2 linked regions of the Gemmata obscuriglobus genome follow. The protein of the gene in region 2 interacts with the protein of the main gene of each other region in a pairwise test. Links are inferred from orthologs where the notes say so. Each region holds a gene or a part of one and is shown on either strand. Other genes may lie near its edges. The genes, in order: odhB and lpdA.

The links.
Region 1: the proteins of lpdA (region 2) and odhB interact in binary tests that used the Escherichia coli proteins (3 or more experiments, as listed by UniProt). The link is inferred for Gemmata obscuriglobus from one-to-one orthologs.

What each region holds. Positions count from the first base shown.
Region 1 is NZ_CP042911.1:105,698-116,876, forward strand. Bases 5,629-8,493 are described here. They hold odhB (2-oxoglutarate dehydrogenase complex dihydrolipoyllysine-residue succinyltransferase), read right to left. Parts: upstream 7,741-8,493; coding sequence 6,517-7,740; downstream 5,629-6,516. Other genes in these bases: lpdA (dihydrolipoyl dehydrogenase), read right to left, coding at 5,629-6,380; GobsT_RS00590 (2-oxoglutarate dehydrogenase E1 component), read right to left, coding at 7,815-8,493. Outside these bases: GobsT_RS00545 (hypothetical protein), read right to left, coding at 1-83; GobsT_RS00550 (hypothetical protein), read right to left, coding at 716-1,273; GobsT_RS00555 (hypothetical protein), read right to left, coding at 1,436-2,038; GobsT_RS00560 (RNA polymerase sigma factor), read right to left, coding at 2,031-2,582; GobsT_RS37380 (hypothetical protein), read right to left, coding at 2,621-3,451; GobsT_RS00570 (NUDIX hydrolase), read right to left, coding at 3,555-4,088; GobsT_RS39235 (hypothetical protein), read right to left, coding at 4,292-4,954; more of lpdA, read right to left, coding at 4,965-5,628; more of GobsT_RS00590, read right to left, coding at 8,494-10,817; GobsT_RS00595 (ABC transporter ATP-binding protein), read left to right, coding at 11,156-11,179. UniProt on the Escherichia coli protein: E2 component of the 2-oxoglutarate dehydrogenase (OGDH) complex which catalyzes the second step in the conversion of 2-oxoglutarate to succinyl-CoA and CO(2).
Region 2 is NZ_CP042911.1:8,066,281-8,077,404, forward strand. What follows is about bases 4,722-7,531. They hold lpdA (dihydrolipoyl dehydrogenase), read left to right. Parts: upstream 4,722-5,319; coding sequence 5,320-6,744; downstream 6,745-7,531. Other genes in these bases: GobsT_RS33445 (hypothetical protein), read left to right, coding at 4,722-5,229; GobsT_RS40185 (hypothetical protein), read left to right, coding at 6,800-7,531. In the rest of the region: chromosome segregation protein SMC, read left to right, coding at 1-328; GobsT_RS33425 (M24 family metallopeptidase), read left to right, coding at 609-1,760; GobsT_RS33430 (acetyl-CoA carboxylase biotin carboxyl carrier protein), read left to right, coding at 1,864-2,385; accC (acetyl-CoA carboxylase biotin carboxylase subunit), read left to right, coding at 2,499-3,854; GobsT_RS38465 (hypothetical protein), read left to right, coding at 4,430-4,690; more of GobsT_RS33445, read left to right, coding at 4,717-4,721; more of GobsT_RS40185, read left to right, coding at 7,532-7,606; GobsT_RS33460 (hypothetical protein), read left to right, coding at 7,650-9,155; GobsT_RS33465 (MFS transporter), read right to left, coding at 9,169-10,437; GobsT_RS33470 (hypothetical protein), read left to right, coding at 10,899-11,124. UniProt on the Escherichia coli protein: Lipoamide dehydrogenase is a component of the glycine cleavage system as well as of the alpha-ketoacid dehydrogenase complexes.

The sequences.
Region 1 (11,179 bases), 8.0 Mb from region 2 along the record:
GATTCTTGGGCGACGGCCCGTTCCGGACATGCGACCGCGACCACGGCCGCCAGTACGGCTCCCCCGATGTACCGAATGCGCATAACCCAGCTCCCCCCTTCGACGGACTGCGTGAACGACCAGCCGGTGCAGGCTCCCCAACCCGCTCCGACCTGACCCGCTGGCAAACCGGCGGGCCGATCCCCTGTGTGCGGTCCCTCTCGCCCTTGTGTGGCGGAAAGTCGCGGGACGATAACGTGCCGCCCGCCCCGGTCAACGGCTGTTGGCCCGAAAACCGTACCATTTCACGAGAATTCCCGACGTGAGGAGGCCGCCGGCGCGAAGCTGAATGTGATGCGGCAACGCACGGAAGCGGGGGCGTGAGCTGTCGGTTAGAAGGGGAGAAAGTGGGGCAAGACGGGTTCCGAGCGCGCTGCCAACGACGGCCCGTTCGGCCGCTCACGCAGACCCGTTTGGGTGCGCCAAAGAGGGCACACCCGAACGGACCGAACAAAAGAGCCGGTCACCTGCTACGGCGAGCACGGCGCGAACCTTCCGCGCCCGCGCGAGCGGGGCGAACGGTTTCTGATTGGGATGTCGGCCCGGACGAGCCGAACACGTCGTGGCGCGGATGTGACGGACATTGCCCGATCCGCGAGGAACGGATGTACCTGGCCGTGGTCGATAAGCTGTTCAGCCACCGCGTGGTGGGCGGGGCGATGGGCGCGATCCGGTGCTACGGCTTCTTCTTCTTCGTTCGCTCCAGAAGCGCTTCGTACCGTTGCTTTGCGTTGCTATCGAGATTGTCGCGGAACTTGGTCAGATCGTTTTTCGCGTGCGTCAGTTCGGACTGCAAGATTTCCGCCCGGTGTTCGAGCGATCGCACCTCAAGAGCCACCAGTTCCTTCGCCAGGGCTTGGAGCTGTTCCTCAACCGCCTTGCGCTCGTCTTCCTTCGCCGTCGTGTGCCGGGCCACGAGTACCAGCGCCTTGTTCTCCGCGGTCCACAACTTCAACTCGAGTTCGTACCGCTTCGGGTCGTCGTCCTGAATTTCCGCGAGCAGCTCTGAGACGTGGAACGTCTCCCGGATCTGCAGCTCGTAGCTCGGGCGGGCCGTTCGTTTGAGTTCTTCGAGCAGCGGGGTCAGGTCCGGGCAGTGCTTGCGCACGAAATGCAGCGCGGCGGCCTCGCGCTCCTCGGTAAAACGCGGGAGCGGATCGCCGGCGCGCGCGGCGCACGACGCACAAACGCCCAGAACGAGCGCGGCGGCTCGGACGAACACCGTTCCGGACATGAGCGAGTCCCTTGCGAGTTCGGCAGCGGGCGGACGGGAGCGTGGGCTGAGGACTTCCGGTCACAAGTCCGCTCGTCGGAAGTCGTAACGTCACAAATTCAGAAGGGGCGAGGTCTCGTGACTTTATGACTTGCTGACCTGACGACTTCGGGCCGGTAGTCCTTACGGAGCGTCGGCCTTGTGTGCGGACGAGAAGGGTGAGGGGTGCGCCAAGTTTTGGACCTTTTGTCGCCACCGGGCTTCGTCGTCGCGGGCCTTCTCGACGTGCTCGTGGCTGCTCAGTTCGGCCCAGATTTCGGCTACGGTCCGGTCGTCCCCGCACGCTGTGCCCGGCGACTCGATCGCGACCAGAACGGCCGCCTCCTGGGTGCCCGTGAGCGCGTCCGGTTCGGCCCCGGCTGCCGGCGCGGCCGTCTGGGACGCTGTTGGCGTGTGGGTCGCGGGCAACGAGGGCGGTTCGGCGTGGTCGGCGAGTGCCAGCCCGATCATCGCACAGACCGCGGCCACCGCCGCACCGCCCGTAGCCCACGTCAGCCCTCGTGACGGGGTCCACGTCAGCCGCTCGCGGAGGCCGGCGCGGAACGCCGCACCGGGTTTGGGAGCGGACTGCCCGAAGGCCGCCGCCGACAGCCGGACGGCCTCGGCCACCGCGTCGCGGGCCTCCTGGTCGAACGCGAGCCGCTCTTCGAACGTGGCCACTTCCGCCGGCCCGAGGTCGCCGGCCGCGTACCGCAGGGCGGTGGACTGGAGCGCCGGATCAGGCATATCGGGCCTCCCAAAGCTGACGGAGCTTTTTCAGCCCGTCGTGCATCCGGGCCAGTGCGGTGTTGAGCGGGCAGCCCAGTGCGGCCGCCACTTCGCGGAACGTCTTACCATCCAGGACCCGTGCCAGAATCACTTCGCGCTGGGGTCCGGGTAGCAGCGTAAGCAATTCGCGGACCCGACGGGCGTCGTCCGCGGTGTCGGCCCGCTGATCGGCCGGCCCGTCGCCGACCAGCCCGAGCAGGACCAGCGGGTCGGCCTGCGTCGGGACGCGCTTGGCCTTGCGCTTGAGCAGCATGGCCTGCCGGTAGGCGATCGTGAACAGCCACCCGCGGAACGTGTCGGCCGCGACCGCGTCGAGGTTCCGGAGCGCCTGGACGAACGTTTCCTGGAGCGCGTCCTCGGCCGCGTGGTGGTCCTTGAGTACGCCGATCAGGAAGCGGAACACCGGCTCCTCGTAACGGGCGAACAGGGCTTCCAGCGCCCCGGAGTCGCCCGCCTGAAACCGGCGGAGGAGGTCCGTGTCGGTGTCACTTGCTGCGACCATTCGTTCGTGCCCCTGCGGATCGCTGTTCCCGGTCCCGCTCACGAACGCATCCTCTTGTCACCCTTCGCGAACTTTTGCCCGCCCCGCTTCTTTTTCCGGTCGTCCTCGTCGTCCTCGTCCTCGTCTTCGTCGTCATCATCGTCTTTCTTGCCGTCCGCCTCTTCCTCGTCGGTGGACCCTTCGACTTCTTCGAAGCCGGCTTTCACTTCGGGGTTCTGGAGCATCACGATCGCGTAGATGCCGACCAGGAACGGGACGATGCCCATGACCGCCCCGACCATGGCCCACGGGTACGACGCCAGCTCTTGCATCTGACTGGCGCAGAAGCACAGCATCGCCCCCCAGAAGAAGGCGGTGACCCCGATGGTCATCTGGATGATGGCCTCTTCGGTTTCCTCTTCGCCCGGCGGGGCGTCGTTGAAAATGAGCGGGAAGGCGCCCGCAACAAGGATGAACAGCCCGATGATGCCGGTGGCCAACCCCGCGAGCGTGAGCAGGTTGCTGGGCATGACCAGCAGCGACATGGCCGGGCCGCGGGCGCTCTTCTTGTGCTTGTCCTGGATCTCGTTGAACGACGGCTTGTTCCGCTCTGCCTGTTCCTTTTCCGCCTCGGTCTCGGCGATGACGCCGTACCCCTTTTTGACCGATTCGGCGTCCTCGTCGTCGTCGACGAACGGTTTGGGCTTCGGCGGCTCGGGCTTCTTCGGCTCGTCCACGAGCTTGAGCGTGCCGGCGGCCGCGCCGCCGGGTTCCGGGACGAACGCTTGGCCGCACTTGGGGCAGTTCACGGACTTGCCGACCGCGATCCGGCTGGAGGTTTTCAGCACGACCCCGCACGCGGGGTTGGTACACGTGTACGACACGGACATTCGGCACTCCCGCGGCGAACCAGCACGACGTCGACAACAATACATGAGCGAGAAATGGCAGCGCAGGATCATCCTAACTCATCGCGGCGGTAGAAACCAGCGGCTACCGGAGATCGGGATTTGCGGCCCGCAGCGCGCGGAGCGCGACGCGAAGGGAATCGAAGGCCATTTCCTCGTCCGGTACGTCACCCAGGCGGCGCCATTCGATGCTGCGGACCGCGTCCAGGGCGGCGGCGCGTTCGGGATCGACCGCTTCCGCCGAAAAGTATAGGTCCACGACCGGGTAGAGCACCTCGCGGTAGGGGTAGAGGTTGGGGAACGAGGTGACGAACCGCAGGTTGTGCAGTTCGAGCCCGACTTCCTCGCGGACCTCGCGCCGGGTGCCCTCTTCGGCCGACTCGCCGAAATCGAGGAACCCGCCGGGCACGCCGAACTTCCCGGCGGCGGGATCTTTCTCGCGGCGGATGAGCAAAATCTGGCCATCTGACCGGAAGATGAACGCCGCGCCCGCGACGGTGGGGTTGAAGAAGAACGTGAACCCGCACCCCGGGCACTGGAGCGGGGTGTGCCCGACGTTGGCGTCCGGGCGCGGGTGGCCGCACCGCGGACAGAAGCGAAAGATCTCGGCCGGGCGCATTCGTATCCCTCCCCTGTTCCTTTCTCGAATAGGGAGAGGGAATCGAATCGCGGAGAACCCACCCCCAACCCCTCCCTGCAGGGAGGGGAGCAAACCCCTTGAGAAATGATTTGCGGATCAGACACGTTGGGCGTGTTTTGCAGAACTCCCCTCCCTGCAGGGAGGGGTTGGGGGTGGGTTCTTCGCCACACGCGCCGTTCGCCTCAACGTTTCCCCAACACCAAATCCACAACCCAGCACCCGCGAGCGTGAACCGTGTCGGCGCGGCAGTGGTTCAGGATGTCGTCGTTGTCGCAACCCGCGTCCTGAAGCGCGTCGGCGAGGATCGGCATTCGGTCGAACGCGCGGTCGTCGTAAATGCCCTGTGCGAGCGTAACGGCGGTTGACGTGCGCCAGGCGGGGGCGAATGCAACCGGGCGGAACGGGTTGCCGAAAACACAACGTGTGAGCGCCGCGAGTTGCCGTTTCTCTTCTGTTGGCTTGTTGCCCCGCGCGGAGTTGAACGGTGCCGTGGACGTTAACCGCCAGACTTTTACTGCTTCCCACACCTTGCCGCTGCAAACACCGAACAGGATGTCGTGCAGCGGCTTTGGGTCCGATTTGGCGAGTGACTGTCCGGCCATCACCCAGGCGTTCCACAAAAAATCATCTGTCGTTCCAATACCGTCGGCAAACTGCTCTGCAACTTCGACTGCTCGCTGTTGGGCGATTTGACCGATTGACGGCCAAATCCTGCGCACACAACCGACCGCGAACAGCCGGAATTTCCGCTGGCCCATTTTGGTTTGCAGCGTCGGACCGTTCCGACGTGCGTACATGAGGAGGTTAAGTGGGTTTTGTGCCGACAACCACTCCTCTTCCGTCATCGCCGCGGCCTCACGAGTTCAGCGGCTTGCCGGCCCACGCCATCCGCGCGGCCTCTCCAACGGCCTCGCTCAGGGTCGGGTGCGCGTGCGTGCAGCGGGCGATGTCCTCCGCGCTGCCCTTGTACTCCATAATCGTCACGCACTCGGCGATCAGGTCGGACGCCCGCGGGCCGAGGATGTGAACGCCGAGCACGCGGTCGGTCTTCGCGTCGGCGAGCACCTTCACGAAGCCGTCGCGCTCGTCCATCGCCTGCGCCCGCCCGGTCGCGGCGAACTTGAACTTGCCCACCCGGTACTCGACGCCCTTTTCCTTCAACTGCTCTTCGGTGAGGCCCACGCTGGCCACTTCCGGCCAGGTGTAGATGACGCTCGGGATCGCGTCGTAGTTGACGTGCGGCTTCATCCCGGCGAGCGTCTCGGCGAACACCACGCCCTCCTCGCTCGCCTTGTGGGCGAGCATCGGGCCGGTGACGAGGTCGCCGATCGCGTACACCCCGGGGACGTTGGTGCGGTAGTGCGCGTCGATCTCGACGCGGCCGCTCTTGGGGTCGTACTTCACGCCGGCTTCGTCCAGGCCGAGCCCCGCGGTGTACGGCCGCCGCCCGACGGACACCAGCACCCGGTCGCCGGTGACCTTGATCTCCTTGCCGTCCTTGCCCTGCGCGGTCACGGTGACCGAGTCGCCCTCGACCTTCGCGCCGGTCACCTTCGTTTCGAGGTGGAACTCGAACCCCTGCTTCACGAGCAGTTTGTGGACCTCGTTCGCGATCTCGCCGTCGCTGATCGCGAGGATGCGCGGCAGGAACTCGATGACCGTGACCTTCGCCCCGAGTCTTTTCCAGACCGAGCCGAGTTCCAGCCCGATGTACCCGCCGCCGACGATGATGAGGTGCTTGGGCACCGGGTTGAAGTTCAGCGCCTCGGTGCTGCCGACGACGTACTTCCCGTCGAACTTCAGGAACGGGAGTTCGATGCTCTCGCTGCCGGTGGCGAGCAGCACGTTCTTCGCTTCGAGCGTGCTCTTCGCGCCGTCCGCGGCAGTTACCTCGACCTTGTTGCCCTTCAACAGCTTGCCCGAGCCGTAAACGGGTGTGACGCCATACTTCTTGAACAGGAACGTGACCCCGCCGGTGAGGTCGCCGACGACCTTGTCCTTGCGCTTGAGCATGGTGTCGAGGTCGAGCGCGACGCTCCCGACCTTCACCCCGTGCCGCGCGAGCTTGTGCAGCGTGTGTTCGTAGGCCTCCGACGAGTCGAGCAGCGCCTTCGACGGGATGCAGCCGACGTTGAGGCACGTTCCGCCGAGCGCCTTGTTCGACCGCTTCTCGACGCACGCGGTCTTGAGCCCGAGCTGCGCCGCCCGAATGGCCGCCATGTACCCGCCGGGTCCGCCGCCGATCACCACGAGGTCGTAGCTGTCCGCCATCGAATGCCCCAACAAAAAGATTGATGGCCACAAAAAAGCACAAAGGGCACAAAAGGAAACCAAGACAGAGAGAGACCGTTTCTCTCTCTTCGCTTACTTTTGTGCCCTTTGTGCTTTTTTGTGGCCAATCTGGATTTCAAACTTCAAACAGGATGCGTTCCGGGTTCTCCACGCAGTCCTTGATGCGCACGAGGAACTGCACCGCTTCGCGGCCGTCGATCAGCCGGTGGTCGTAGCTGAGCGCCAGGTACATCATCGGCCGGACCACGACCTGATCGTTCACCACGACGGCGCGCTTCTGGATGCTGTGCATGCCCAGAATCGCCACCTGCGGCGGGTTCAGGATCGGCGTGCTCATCATCGACCCGAAGATGCCGCCGTTCGTGATGGTGAACGTGCCGCCTTCGAGGTCGGCGTAGGTGATTTTGCCGTCGCGGGCCTTCTTCGCCACGGCCGCGATCGACTTCTCGATGTCGGCGAACCCCAGCTTGTCCACGTCGCGGATCACCGGCACCATCAGCCCCTTCTCGGTGCTGACCGCGACGCCGATATCGTAGAAGTGCTGGTGGACGATCTGGTCCCCGTCGATGCGGGCGTTCACGAGTGGGAACGACTTCAGCGCCTCCACCGCTGCCTTGGCGAACACCGACATGAACCCGAGCTTCACCCCGAACTTCTTCTCGAACTTGTCGTTGTACTTCGCGCGAAGGTCTTGAATCGCGGTCATGTCGGCCTCGTTGAACGTGGTCAACGTGGCCGTGGTGTTTTGGCTGTCGAGCAGCCGGTTGGCGATGGTCTTGCGGATCTTCGACATCGGCTCGCGCGTGACGCGCTCGCCCGGCGCCCGCGGGGGCGCGCTGGGGGCGGCCGGAGCCGGCTTCGCTTCCGCCGCGGTCCGGCCGTTCGTATCGGGCGCCTTGGCGGTCGTGGCCGCGACGGCGTCTTCTTTCAGGATGCGCCCGTTCGGCCCCGTCCCCTTCACGTCCGCGGCGCTCACGCCCGCCTCGGCCAGCACGCGCGCCGCTGCCGGCGACGGGATTGCCCCGTCTTTGGACACGGGCGCCGCCGCGGCCGCTTGCGGTTTCGCCGGCGCGGGGGCTGCCCCGGCCGCGGGCGCCTTCGCGTCGGTGTCGATCTGGGCGACGGCGGCGCCGACCGGGAGCGTCTCGCCCTCTTTCACCAGGTGCTTGACCACCCCGGCGGCCGGGGCGACCACTTCCTGAGAAGCCTTGTCGGTGCCCATCTCGAAGAGCGGCTCGTCGGCCTTCACGAACGCCCCGTCCGGCTTGAACCAGCGGTTCAGTGTGCCCTCGGAGATCGATTCGCCGCCCTTCGGCATCACCACCTGCTCGATTGCCATTCGCGACCCCTGTATGAAGACGCCCACGGACGCATCCGTGGGCGCGGCGCACGCTCACCCGCTACCAATTTTACTCAGGCCCCCGGCGCGCCGGCTTTCACGCCGGTTATCGCGGTCTTGTCTTCGGCGGCGCCGGTGTGCCCGTTCGCGTGCGCGCCGTTGATCGTGGTCGCGGCGGTCTTCCACCCGACCCAGCCCGGCCCGATCGGCCCCGACGGCGTCGGCGCGAACGCCGCGTCGACAAGCAGCTTCTGCTCCAGCTCGTGAACGTGGTGCGAGCCGGTGGCGGGGCTGGCGCTGGCGTCGCGGCCGACGTACTCGAACGGGAAGCTCATGGCCCGCAGCCGCGGCTCCACGAACGACCAGCCGCCCATGTTCTGGGACTCTTCCTGCACCCAGAGGAACTCGCGGGCGCGGCGGTACTTGCTCAGCGCCGCGGAGAGCTGTGCCTCCGGCCACGGGTACAGTTGTTCCAGTCGCAGGATCGCGACCGCCTGCGTTTTCAGCTCCTCACGCTTTTTCACGAGGTCGTAGTAGACCTTGCCCGAACATACCAGCACGCGGGTGACGAGGTCCGCGCTGCCTTCGTGCGAGGGGGAACCCCCCGCGGGTTCCCCCTGCGACCCCCTCCGGTCGTCGTCGAGCACCTCGCGGAAGTGGGTGCTTCCGGCGAACTCGCTCACCGGCGACACGGCCGCGGGCAGGCGCAGGAGACTCTTGGGCGTCATCACCACGAGCGGCTTGCGGAAGCCCCGTTTCACCTGCCGCCGGAGGAGGTGGAAGTACTGCGCCGGGGTGGTCGGGTACGCGACCTGGATGTTGTCCTCGGCGCACATCTGGAGGAACCGCTCCAGGCGCGCGGAAGAGTGTTCCGGCCCCTGGCCCTCGTAGGCGTGGGGGAGCAGCAGCACCAGGCCGCTGGACCGGTTCCACTTCGACTCGCAGGACGTGAGGAACTGGTCGATGATGACCTGGGCGCCGTTGGCGAAGTCGCCGAACTGCGCCTCCCACATCACCAGCGATTCGGGATCGTCGAGCGAGTACCCGAACTCGAAACCCATCACCGCGGCTTCCGACAGCGAGCTGTCGATCACGTCGAACGGCGCCTGCTTCGGGTCGAGGGTCGTGAGCGGGTAGTAGTCGTACCCGGTCTCGTAATCGACCACCACCGCGTGCCGCTGCGTGAACGTCCCGCGGCGGCTGTCCTGACCGCTGAGCCGCACGGGGACGCCTTCCAGCACGAGCGAGCCGATCGCGAGCGCCTCGCCCGTCCCCCAATCGACGCTGCCCCGCTTCTTGATGTTCTCGGACCGGGTGAGCAGGATCTTCAACAGGTTCGGGTGGACGGTGAACCCGTCCGGGAACGTGCCGAGGGCGGTCCCGATGCGGTCCAGAACGGCGTCCCCGATGCCGGTGGCGACCGGGTCGTGCGAGTAGCGGTTGGTGAACCCCTTCCAGCGCCCGGAGAAGCCCTCCATCCCGCGCTTCTTGGTCTCGCCCTTCTTCACCATCTCCTTGACCTGCTGGTGCGCCGCCTCGAGCTGGCTGCGGTACGCCGCGGCGACCGCCTCGGCGTCGCGCAGGGACTCGGAGAGCTTCTGGTCGAACTCGCGCACGATGTCCGCGACCACGGCCTCCGTGACGCTCGGGTCCTCGGTGGCGCCGGCGAGCTTCGCCGCGTAGATGGTCGAGAGCGGCTTCTTCTGCGCGATCACCTTGGCCTGGAGGGGCTGCGTGTAGCCCGGGTTGTCGCCCTCGTTGTGCCCCCACCGGCGGTAGCACACGAGGTCGATCACCACGTCGCACTTGAACTGCTGGCGGAACTCCAGCGCGAACTCCGCGGCGGCGACGCACGCCTCCGGGTCCTCCGCGTTGACGTGCAGGATGGGCGCCTGGATGAACTTCGCGATGTCGGTGCAGTACTGCGTGCTGCGGCTGTCGCGCGGGTTGGTGGTGAACCCGATCTGGTTGTTCACCACGACGTGGATGGTGCCGCCGGTGCGGTACCCGGCGAGGTTCATCAGGTTGAACGTCTCCATGATGACGCCCTGGCCCGCGAACGCCGCGTCGCCGTGGATGAGCACGGGCACGCCGGTGACGCGCTCCTTGTCGCCGTGCCTGCGCTGCTTGGCCCGCACCCGGCCCTCGACCACCGGGTTCACGATCTCCAGGTGGCTCGGGTTGGGGGTGACGGAGAGGTGGACCGTACCGCCGTCGGCCGTCTCGACGTCCGCCGAGAACCCGAGGTGGTACTTCACGTCGCCGTCGCCGTCGTGCGTCGAGAGCGGGAGGTAGTTGTCCTCGAACTCGTTGAAGATCTCGCTGAACGGCTTGTGCAGCGTGTTGGCGAGCACGTTCAGGCGGCCGCGGTGGGCCATCCCGATGACCACCTCTTTCACCCCGAGCGACGGCCCCTTCTCGATGATCGCGTCGAGCACCGGGATGAGGGTCTCGCCGCCCTCGAGCGAGAACCGCTTCTGGCCCACGTACTTGGTGTGCAGGAACTTCTCGAACAGCTCGGCCTGGTGCAGGGTGAGCAGGATGCGGTACTTCTGCCGCAGCTTCAGCATCGGCCGGTTGCAGGTCGGTTCCAGCCGGGAGGCGATCCAGGAGCGCACGTCGAGCGAGTCGATGTGCATGTACTCGATGCCGGTGGTGCCGCAGTAGGTGGCTTTGAGGGTGGTGAGCAGGTCGCGAAGGGTGGCCGGGCCGTTCAGCCCGTAGTACATGCTGCCGTCGATGGTGCGATCGAGGTCGGCTTCCGAGAGCCCGAAGTTCTCGAGTTTGAGAAGGGGGCAGGGCGGGGGCGGGTCACTGGCGAGCGGGTTCACGTCGGCCTGGAGGTGTCCGGCCTGTCGGTACCAGAACACGAGCCGCGTGACGCCCGTTTGCACCCGAAGGTCGGCCGAACTCGCGGCCCCGCTTCCACTTCCGCCGGCCGGCGCGGCCCCGCCGGGGAGCGTGCCGGCGAACTGCATTCCCGCGAAGAACGCCTGCCACGTCTGGTCGACCGAGTTCTTGTCTTGCTGCCACCGGCGGAACTGTGCTTCGACGTATTCGCCGTTCTCGCTGAACATTACAAGCTCCGGTGGGCACGCACGGGCGGCAGGAGGGAGAGGTAAAGTTACTGATAGCGGCGCGCGCGCCCCGGACAAGGCAGGCGGCCTGCAACCATTATACCGACGAGTCCCCGTGCCGTTTCTTGCGCGCCGGTGCCAACTTTCGTCGCCATTCGAGCCCGTTGTCGATGGTGCCCGACTCGTGAGCGCCGTGAAAGGGCCGCTTCCCGTCGCCGTTTTGCTGAGGCCGTGCCCGGTCGGACCGATTCCCCGTCTGCGTTGCTGATAAACTGGGACCGCTGGCGAAGACACTGTTGAACCGTTCGGCGGTATCGCGCCGTTTAACCGGGGGAAACATGAGCCTGGCCATAGAGACCCAT
Region 2 (11,124 bases):
GCGATCACTGTCGCTGCTCTCGGGCGGCGAGAAGACGCTGACCGCGGTCGCCCTCCTGCTCGCGATCTTTCGCAACAAACCGTCGCCGTTCTGCATCCTCGACGAGGTGGACGCGGCGCTGGACGAGGCGAACACGGCGCGGCTCGCGGGGGTGCTGCGCGAGTTCCTGGACCGCAGCCAGTTCATTGTCATCACCCACAAGAAGCGGACGATGGCCGCCGCCGACCGGCTGTGGGGGGTTACCATGCAGGAGAGCGGCATCAGCCGGCTGCTGCCCATGCGGTTCGAGGACTGGAACGACGAGGGCGGTGAGGCGCAAGCCGCCTGATGCCGAAGGTGGCCCGTGGGAGCGATCAGAGCCCCCACGGTTGAGCCCGGCGGCCGGCATACCCAAAACGTCACACCTGATTTCGAGCGACAGATATTCTGGTCGCGTCAGCCGGCGGTTCCGCTGCGACATGATCTTTGTCAATTAATTTAGTTCATTGTTGAATTCCGATAGCGGGGTGGTAACTACTACCTGCAACTTTGTGTCTCCGTACTGGGTTTGGGCTACACTGTCTGCCCGGCGGCACGTTGCCCCGTCCCCCTGTCCCCCGCATTTGCGTATGAATTATCTGCAGCAACGTCGGAACGCTCTGGGTCAGACGCTGAAGTCGCGCGACCTCGACGGGTTCCTGGTCACCGCGGCGGTCAACGTCACTTACCTGACCGGGTTCACCGGGGACTCCAGCTACTACGCGGTGTTGCCCAAGAACACGCTGCTCGTCAGCGACACCCGGTTCGAGGAGCAGGTGCGGGAGGAGTGCCCGGACCAGGACGCGGTCATCCGGGGGCACAACAAGACCACCCTCGAAGCCGCGGCCGAGGCCCTCAACAAGTCCGGGGCCAAAGCGGTCGGCGTCGAGGGCAGCCGGATCACCCTGGGCGAACTCGAGGCGCTGCGGCAACTGGCCCCGAAGATCACGTTCGTGTCCGTGGACGGGGCCATTGAGGCGCAACGGGCGGTAAAGGACCCGGGCGAAGTGGAGAAGATCCGCGACGCCGTCAAGGTGGCCGAGCGCGGGTTCAAAATGTTCCTCGCGACCGTGCGCGAGGCCGACACCGAAAAGGACATGGTGGACGCGCTGGAGGGGTACGTGCGGCGCGCCGGGGCCAAATGCACCGCGTTCCCGCCGATCATCGCGGTCGGCGAGCGCGGCGCGCTGCCGCACGCCACGCCCACGAACAAGCCGCTGGGCGACGGGGCAAAACTGCTGGTCGATTTCGGCGCGGACCTGGTGGGGTACAAGTCGGACATCACCCGCACGCTCCGCAGCCCGTTCGGCACCTCGCCGAGCCGCCGCAACAAGTTAGAGCGGATCGGGTACGACTTCGAGAAGCTGTACGCGGTGGTCCTGGCGGCGCAGAACGCCGCGCTGGCGGCGATCCGCCCGGGTGTGAAGGCGAAGGACGTGGACGCCGCGGCCCGCAAGGTGTTCGCGAACGCCCGGTTCGACAAGTACCCGGACCTGAAGCTCGCCGACCACTTCACGCACGGCCTCGGGCACGGGATCGGGCTCGAGATCCACGAGGCCCCGAAGATCCGGGCGAACTCCGAGGACGTGCTCGAGTCCGGCATGGTGGTCACCATCGAGCCGGGCATCTACATTCCGGGCTGGGGCGGCATCCGCATTGAGGACGACGTGCTCATCACCCACGACGGGTGCAAGCTCCTCACCACCCTGTCCCGCGAGCCCGCGACCCTCGCGGCGGGCTGACCGGTCGAGGCGCCGGCTGCCGCGCGGCCGCCCCGCTCATACACTGTTCCATCATTCACTCCCCGGCCCCGACCGGGGTTTCGCCATATTTGAGGGTTACGTGGTGGCCGACGATCAACGGGACGCCCCCCGGCCGTTCGATGTGCGCACGGTCGAGTACCTCCTGAAACTGATGACCGAGCACGACCTGGCTGAGGTCGATCTGAAAGAAGGCGAGCACCGCATCCGGCTCCGCAAGGGCGGCGCCGTGATCGGGTACGCGCCCGCCCCGGCACCAGCACCGGCACGGCTGCCGGCCCCGGCGGCGCCCGTTGCGGCGCCCCCCGGAGCAGCGCTGCCTGCGCCCGCCGCGGCGCCGACTTCAACCCCGGCGCCCGCCAAGAACCTGATCGAAATCAAGTCGCAGATGGTCGGCACGTTCTACTCCAAGCCCGACCCCAAGAAGCCCGATTTCGTCGCGCTGGGCGCGAAGGTCACGCCGAAAACGGTCGTCTGCACGATCGAGGCGATGAAGCTGTACAACGAGGTTACCGCGGACTGCGCCGGCACCATCGCCGAGGTGTGCAAACAGAGCGGCGATTTCGTCGAGTTCGGCACCGTCCTGTTCCGGGTGGACCCCTCCTAAAAATCCACATGCGGAGTGCGGAATTCGGAATGCGAAATTGAAGGCGAGAAGACCCGTTCTTCCCTTCATTTTTCATTCCGCGTTCCGCACTCCGCATTCCGCATTGGTGAAGCATGTTTAATAGGATTCTTGTCGCGAACCGGGGCGAAATCGCGCTGCGGGTGATCCGGGCGTGCCACGACCTGGGCATCGAAGCGGTGGCGGTGTACTCGGAAGCGGACCGCGGCGCGCCGTGGCTCGACTTCGCCGACCAGGCGGTGTGCATCGGCCCGGCGGTGTCGGCGCAGAGCTACCTCAACATCCCGCGCATCATCGCCACCGCCGAGAAGACCGGGGCGCAGGCGATCCACCCCGGGTACGGGTTCCTGTCCGAGAACAGCAAGTTCGCCGAGCAGTGCCGGGACTCCGGCATCGAGTTCATCGGGCCGCCGGTCGGGGCGATGGACCGGCTGGGCAACAAGGACAAGTCGAAGACGGTCGCGCGGGCCGCGAAGGTGCCCACGGTGCCCGGCAGCGACGGGTTGGTAGAGACCGAGGAGCAGGCGAAGAAGTTCGCCAACATGGTCGGTTACCCGGTGCTGGTGAAGGCGTCGGCGGGGGGCGGCGGGCGCGGGATGCGCGTGGCCCGCGATGACGCCTCGCTGGCGACCGGGCTCTCGGCGGCGCGGGCCGAGGCCGAGGCCGCGTTCAAGGACGGGAGCGTGTTCCTGGAGAAGTACCTGGACCGCCCGCGGCACGTCGAGGTGCAGCTCATCGGCGACCAGCACGGGAACGTGATCCACCTGTTCGAGCGGGACTGCTCGCTCCAGCGGCGGCACCAGAAGCTGGTAGAGGAGTCGCCGTCGCCGAACCTGCCGGACAGCGTCCGGCAGGAGATGTGCGCCGCGGCGGTGCGGCTGGCGAAGGAGGCGGGGTACTACAACGCGGGGACGTGCGAGTTCCTCGTGGACCAGCAGAACAACTACTACTTCATCGAGGTGAACGCCCGCGTGCAGGTGGAGCACCCGGTCACGGAACTGGTGACGGGCGTGGACGTGATCCGCGAGCAGATTCGGGTCGCGGCGGGCGAAAAACTGCGGTACGAGCAGAAGGACGTTCAGCAGCGCGGGCACGCGATCGAGGTGCGTATCAACGCCGAGGACCCGGCCCACGACTTCCGCCCCAGCGCGGGGACCGTGAAGACGTGGCGACCACCGGGCGGCCCGGGAGTGCGGATCGATTCGCACGTGTGCGCCGGCTACCGGGTGCCGCCGAACTACGACAGCATGGTGGCGAAGCTGCTCGTCCACCAGCCGACGCGGGCGGAGGCGTTCGCGGTCATGCGGCGGTGCCTGCGGGAGTTCGTGGTGGAGGGCATCCACACGACGATCCCGATCCTGAAAACCATCTTCGACAACGAAGACTTCATCGCGGGCAACGTGGACACGACGTACATCGAGCGCGTGATGATGCCCCCCAAGGTCAGTTAAACGATAGCGGCGCGTACGCGGTGGCCGGCCCCAATCGGCCGCCGCGCACGTGCCGTCGTCCGGCTCCTCTCCCACTCAGCCGAAGTACCGTTTCTCATTGCGTAACGCGCGGCACTGCTTCACAATCAGTCAGCGATGGTCCCCGACCGTGTGACGAGGTGAAGTCCCGCCGTGGCGGTTTGCCCCATGCTCCTCTTGGTGTTTCTCCCCACGCTGGCTCTGCCGTTCTGCCGTCCCGTGGTGCCCACTCCCCCGATGGCATCGGTCCCCCCGGCCGCCGGGCTGAATTGCGTTCCTGGAACCAGTAGGTGGCAGTTTGAGGCACAAGAGTAACCGGGCCACCGGATCGTTCCAAACCGTGAAGGGCGGTCGGTCGATCGATAAAGAACAGACGCAAAGGTAGCGGCGTTTGTCAGTACCGCGGCGCTGGTGCCGTAGTTCGTCCGGAGTTGCCCATGCCCATTACGATTAACTGTAAGTGCGGAAAAATCTTACGCGTGCCCGATGCGTCCGCGGGCAAGCGGGCTAAGTGCCCCGTTTGCAACTCCGTTTTCACCGTACCCGAGCCCGAGCCAGTGCTGGAAATCGTTGAGGTTCTGGATGTCGCGGAGGTCGTGCCGCCCCCGCTGCCGCCCGAACCGGAACAGCCGCCGGCGGTTCCCAGACCGTCCGGGTATCGCAAGCCACAACTCGAAGACGACGAAGAGGACAAAAGCACCTACGGCTTGGCCGAGTCGGAACCGACCAGTTCCGCCCTCGACCGCGACGGTAACGCGCGCCAGAAGGGCACGAAGGGGCTTCCGAATTTTAACAAAGGTCGCAAGAACTACGGCTGACGTTATTCCCTCACTCACCGATTCGAATGCCCATTACTTTTGACTGCGCGTGCGGTCGGCACTTCAGCGTGTCCGACGAGTACGCGGGGAAACGCACCAAATGCCCGTCGTGCGCCGCGCCGCTCACGGTGCCGGCGCCGGAAGTGGCGGCCCTCGCACCGGCGTCCGAGGAGGAGGCCGCGTACCGGGCGCTGATGGACAGCCCCGAACCGGAGCCGGCAAACGCGCCGGCCTGGAGCGCTCCGCGTCCGGAACCGGACGAGCCGGCTCCGAAGCCCAAACCCAAAATCCCGGCTCTTGAGAAGCGCCGGTCCGTTCCGTCGGCCCCGCGGGCGGACGACTACGACCCGCCCCCGTCGCGCGGCGGCGGGATTCACATCTCCTCCGGCGTGCTCGGCGGGTGTGGGATGATGCTGGGCGCGGTGGTGTGGTTCGGGCTGGGCTGGGCCGCCGGGGTCATCTACTTCTACCCGCCGGTCCTGTTCGTGTTCGGACTGGTGGCCGTGGTCCGCGGGCTGCTCGGTCACTCCGAGGACTGACCGCACCGGCGCCGGGCGCCGCCCATACAATTCCGGTAAGGCGAGCGGGGGGCGTATGCCCCCTGTTTGCGTTTTCACGGAGAACCGAACATGTCCGACGTTCGTGAAACGGCGCTCCTCGTTATCGGCGGCGGCCCCGGCGGGTACCCCGCCGCCCTGCACGCGGCCGATAGCGGCATCAAGGTCACGCTGGTGGACGAAGGCGCGAAGCTCGGCGGCGTGTGCCTGAACCGCGGGTGCATCCCCAGCAAAGCGCTGCTGCACACGGCCAAGATCATTCGCGAAGCGCACGAAATGGCCGCTTACGGAGTCACGTTCGGCGAACCGAAACTCGACCTCGCCAAGCTACGCGACTTCGTGCAGGCGAAGGTGGTCGGCAAGCTCACCGGCGGCATCGGGCAGCTCACGAAAGGCCGCGGGGTCGACGTGGTGAAGGGCCGCGCGGTCTTCACCTCCCCCAACACGGTGGAGGTGACCGGCGACCAGCCCCAGACCATCAAGTTCCAGAACTGCATCATCGCGACCGGGTCGCTGCCGGCGATCCCGAAACAGTGGCAGATCAACGACGACCGCGTGATGGACAGCACCGGCGCCCTGCTACTGCCGGACGTGCCCAAGAAGCTGCTCGTCATCGGCGGCGGTTACATTGGGCTGGAGATCGGCAGCGTGTACGCGGCGCTGGGGAGCAAGGTCACGGTGGTGGAGGCGCTCGAACGCCTCCTGTTCATGGCCGATAAGGACCTGGTCGATCCGCTGGAGCGGAAGCTCAAGACCGAGTTCGAGGCGATCTACACGTCCACGAAGGTGATGGGGCTGGAAGCCACGCCCGAAGGGATCGTGGTGAAGCTCGAAGGGGCCGGCGCGCCCGCGTCGCTCACCTTCGACCGCGTGTTGATTTCCGTGGGCCGGCGGCCGAACTCCGCGGGGCTGGGGCTCGACAAGGCCGGGGTGAACGTGACCGACCGGGGGTTCATCCCGATCGACAAACAGCGCCGCACCAACGTGCCGCACATTTTCGCGATCGGCGACGTGGGCGAGGAGCCCGGCCTCGCGCACAAAGCGACGGCAGAGGCACGAGTTGCGGTGGAAGTGCTCCACGGCGAGCCGGCCGAATGGAACCCGCGGGCCATTCCCGCTGTCATCTTCACAGACCCCGAAATCGCCTGGGCCGGGATCACCCAGAAGGAAGCGGAAGAGAAGAAGGTTCCGCACGAGGTGCTCACGTTCCCGTGGGCGGCGAGCGGCCGGGCCGTGAGCATCGCGCGCACGGAGGGCCGCACGAAGATGATCGTCGATCCGGAAACCAAGCGGGTGCTGGGGGTCGGGATCGTCGGGGCGGGGGCCGGCGAGATGATCGCCGAAGGGGTGCTCGCCATCGAGATGGGCGCGGTGGCGCGGGACGTGTTAGAGAGTATTCACCCGCACCCGACGCTCAGCGAGACGGTGATGGAGAGCGCCGAACTGGCCTACGGGGCCGCGACCCACGTCGCGAAGCCGCGCAAGGCGGCGAAGTAACGTACTCCATGGCGGGCGGGACAATTGCTCTCGCCCGCCGGAGCGAGAGGGACGAATGACCGAGGCCGACTGGTGGGCGACATCGTACCCCGACAAACTGCTGAACTGGCTCTTTTACACCGCGCAGGCGTCCGAGCGCAAGTTCCGGCTGTTCTCGCTCGCGTGCTGCCGCCAGGTGGGCGACCTGCTCGCCGACAGCGCGTTCCCGCAACTCCTGGTTTTGATGGAGGTTCTGGCCGACGACCCGGTTGACGCGGCGAAGATCGAGCGGCTCCGGCGTGCCGGCCGGGACAACCTGTACTCGGTCAGTTCCGCCCACCGGACCCCGAAGTGGCACGCGCGGAACGCCGCGCTGTGCGGAACCGGTGCGCTGTGGGAGGGCCGCGGGTGGCAGTCGCGGCCGGCGTACTGGGAATACGTGTACCAGAATTCGGAAGGCGGCTGGCTGCTCGGCCCGTTCCCGCACGTCGTCTCGGAGGCCGTGTTCTGCGCTCACCCGCGGAGCGAACAGGCCGAAGCGCTGGCGCACCAGTTGCGAGTGATCCGCGACCTGTTCGGGCCGCTCCCGTTCCGGGACATAACCGTACCCCAGGCGTGGCTCACGTCCGACGTGCTGGCGCTGGCCCGCGGCATCTACGACGAGCACGCGTTCGAGCGGATGCCGATTCTGGCCGACGCGCTCCAGGAAGCGGGCTGCGACAACGACGACATCCTGGACCACTGCCGCCACGAGCCGTTCTTCGTCGGCGGTGACGCGCCCAAGCACCGCTCGGCCGCGTCCGGCCACGTGCGCGGGTGCTGGGTCATCGACCTTCTATTGCGCCGCCCGTGGCGATCCGCCCGTCCGCACCCGCGGAGGTGAGCTGGTAGAATGCTCCCGAACCCTCTGGGAACAGGAGCAACCCATGCCGACGCCGCTCGCGGGATACACTCCGTACAAGAACCTGCCCCCACTCGCCGGGCTTTGTACCGTTGAAGAAGCGGCCAAGCCCGGGTTGTCGGTGGAGGAGTGCGTTCGGCGGCTGAAGCGGTTCCACTACTGTTTTAAGCGACTGCATCAGATCCTGACGGCCCGCATCACCGCGGAGCCGATCTACGAACTCAAAACCGGTTTCGCTCACCACGCCTACCTCTGCGCCGAACACGTCACCGCGCTGCGCACGCGCATCGGCGAGATGCGCGAACCGCCACTGGGACTCGAAGACGTGCCGCACCCGGCACTGGAAGTCTTCTTCGATGAGATCCTGTGCGCGCCAACGACGGAGGAGTTGGTGAGTGGGCACGGGGCGGCGGTGTACGCGCTCTGGAACGCCATCGCACAATATGAGGCGGACACCAACCCGCTCACGGACGCCCCGTCTCGCCGCCTGCTTCGCTTTGCTCGGATCGAAGTTGACGACATGATGAATTGGGGCAGTCTGGCCCTCAATGGAATTGCAGATCCCGAGAACGAAGCACAGCGCCTGGAGTGGTGCCGTTACCTCGGTCGGCTGCTCGAAGCGGCAGGCGGCCTCGACGGTTCACAAGAACCCACCCCCCAGCCCCCTCCCCGCAGGGAGGGGGAACAAGAAGGAGCACCGACTTACTCTCCCTCCCTGCGGGGAGGGGGCTGGGGGGCAGGGCCGCCGCGCCGTTATTCCGCAACACCCTACCAGTACGACCCGGTCCCGAAGCGCGATGAGCGGTTCACCGATCCGTGGAACCAGGGCGTGAACGCGGAAGCGTTCCTCTACAACGAGGCGTACCCGGCCCGCGCCAAGGCGCTGATGATGCTCTACAAGCGCCTGCGCGAGATCGATGTGCCCGAGATGATGGCGAGCATCATCGCCCAGACGCCGGGCAAGCCGTGGGGGTACTACCGCGACATGTCGCGCCAGTTGTGGGACGAGGCCCGGCACGCGATGATGGGCGAAGTCGGGTTCGTCGCGCTCGGCGTCGACTGGACGAAGGCCAAGATCACGTTCAACTGGTCGCACCGGCTCAACACCGAATGCACCCCGATGGAGCGGCACGGGGTGCTGTACTTCATCGAGCAGGGGCTGATGCCGCGCACCGGCAAGCGGTACGAGTTCGAGGTGGGACAGGCGTCCGGGCTGCCGCTCATCGCCACCATTCAGGACTTCGACTGGGCGGACGAGGTGCTGCACTCGCAGATCGGCCGGTCGTGGTACGTGCCGCAGTTCGGTAGCCTACGCGAGGCGCTCGACTACGGCGACGCGGCGTGGTCGAAGGTGCTGAGCAACTGGGCCACCGTAAAGGAACAGGGACTGACGCAGCACGAAAACTGGTGGCCCGCGGTGTACCGCATGGCGTGCGCCGCGGACGGCACGGAGCCGGACCCGCAGGCGCTCGCGTTCGCCGAAACCTACGAGGCGAAGCGCGCCGACCTCCAGCGGATCGCCGCGGAGTAGCTGCGTTCGCTGCTCAAGAGACAGGTTCGGGAGAATTCCTGCGCGCCAGCGCCATCCCAGCGAGCAGCAAGAACACCGCGCCGATTCCCGCGGCCATGCCGAACAGTACCGGGCCGACGCCCGCCACCGTGATCGCATGCCCCGCGAGCAGGTGCCCGATCGGGGCGCTGCCGCTCAGCGTCATGGCCCAGACCGCCATGACTCGGCCCCGCACCTCGTCCGGCACCGCGAGTTGGAGCGTTGACTGCGCGGTGGAAAGGAACAGGATCATCCCGAACCCGACCGCCGCGCAACACCCGCACGCGAGCCCGATTACCTGGGCGAAACCCAAGCCCGCCATGCCCGCGGCGCACGCCGCCGCGCCCGTGATCAGGAACGCGCCGCGCCGAGATACGCTGCCGAACGTCGCGGTGGCGAGCGCCGCCCCCAGCGCCCCCGCCCCGAGCGAACTCAGCAGTAAGCTGTATGCCTCCTCCTTCAGCCCAAGCTGGAGTCGGGTGTACGCGGGCAGGACGGTAATCACCGGCCACCCGAACGCGCTGAGCGCGAACGTGAACAGCACCACCGCGCCGAGCGCCGGGTGCTCGCGCAGGTAGAGGACGCCGGCGAGAGGCGAAGCCGCCGGCTTCTCGTGCCGCCGCGGCTCCGGAATGCGCCGCAGCGCCCGCAACACCGCCAGGAAGCTCAGCGCGTTCAGCGCGAAGCACGTGGTCGCGCCGATCGTGACACCGCTCGCCCCTTCGGGTAAATGCGGCGCGACCTTGCCCGCCGCAACGAACAGAAACCCCGCGATCGCAGGCCCGATCGCGCGGGCGGAGTTGAACACCAGCGAGTTCAGCCCCACCGCGTTGATCAGGTCTTCTTTGGGCACGAGGTCCGGGACGAACGCCAAACGGGCAGGGAAATCGACCGCCTGGATCACCCCGTTGAACCCGATCAGCGCCAGCACGAGGTACGGCGTAGCCACCCCGGTCCCGACCAGCACGGTAAGAACGACCGCGTTCACCAGGAACGCGGTCTGCGTGAAGAGTACGAGCGTGCGCTTCGGATAGCGGTCGGCGAGCGCACCGCCCCACGCACCGAACGCGAGGGTCGGACCGACCTGGGCCACCAGCAGCCACGACGGCCAGCGCGGGTCGCCGGTGCGGTCGTACATGAGCCACATGAGCGCCGCGGACTGCATCCACGTGCCGACGAACGACACGATCTGCCCCGCGAAGTAGCGGCGGTAGTTGCGGTGCCGCAGCGAGCGGAACGTGGTGTCCCGGAGCGTCGCCAGCATTCGTCGTCCGGTGCGCGAAAGGGCCATCGGGGTTGGTTTACGGAAGTGCGGGCCGCGCGTTGCGCCTGGAACTGGTCGCGCGGCTCGACGCGGTCACGAACGCCGTGACTCAAACCAGTTTCCCGGCGGGCGGCAGACGGTCTCGCACCGGCGTGTGCTCACCTTGCGAGGCAATCCGCGGGTCACCTGACGGCTTTTAACGGGGCGCGCCCGGGCCGTCGCGGTATCCTGAACGCACACAACCGCTACAGGAGTGCCTCCCGATGTCCGAACCGATAGACCGCCGCACGTTCGCGGCGCTGACCGCGACCGTCGTGCTCGGTCGCGAAGCCCTGAGCGCCGACACACCGGCGGAGGTGGCGCCGCTGCCGCACGCCAAGGCCACCGAGGCGCCCTTCACCCGCGACTACCCCAAGCCGGGGTTTAACCCGGCGTGGCGCCGGCCGCAAATCAACAAACTCATGGTGCAGGACTTCGTCATCTTCGCGCACACCGACATCGCGATGGTGAAGAAGCTCCTCGACCGCGAGCCCGCGCTGGCGAACGCGTTCATGGACTGGGGCGGGGGCGACTGGGAGAGCGGGCTCGGCGCCGCGGCGCACATGGGCAACCGCGAGATGGTCGCGCTGCTCCTCGAGCGCGGCGCTCGGATGGACATCTTCTGCGCCACGATGATGGGGCAGCTCG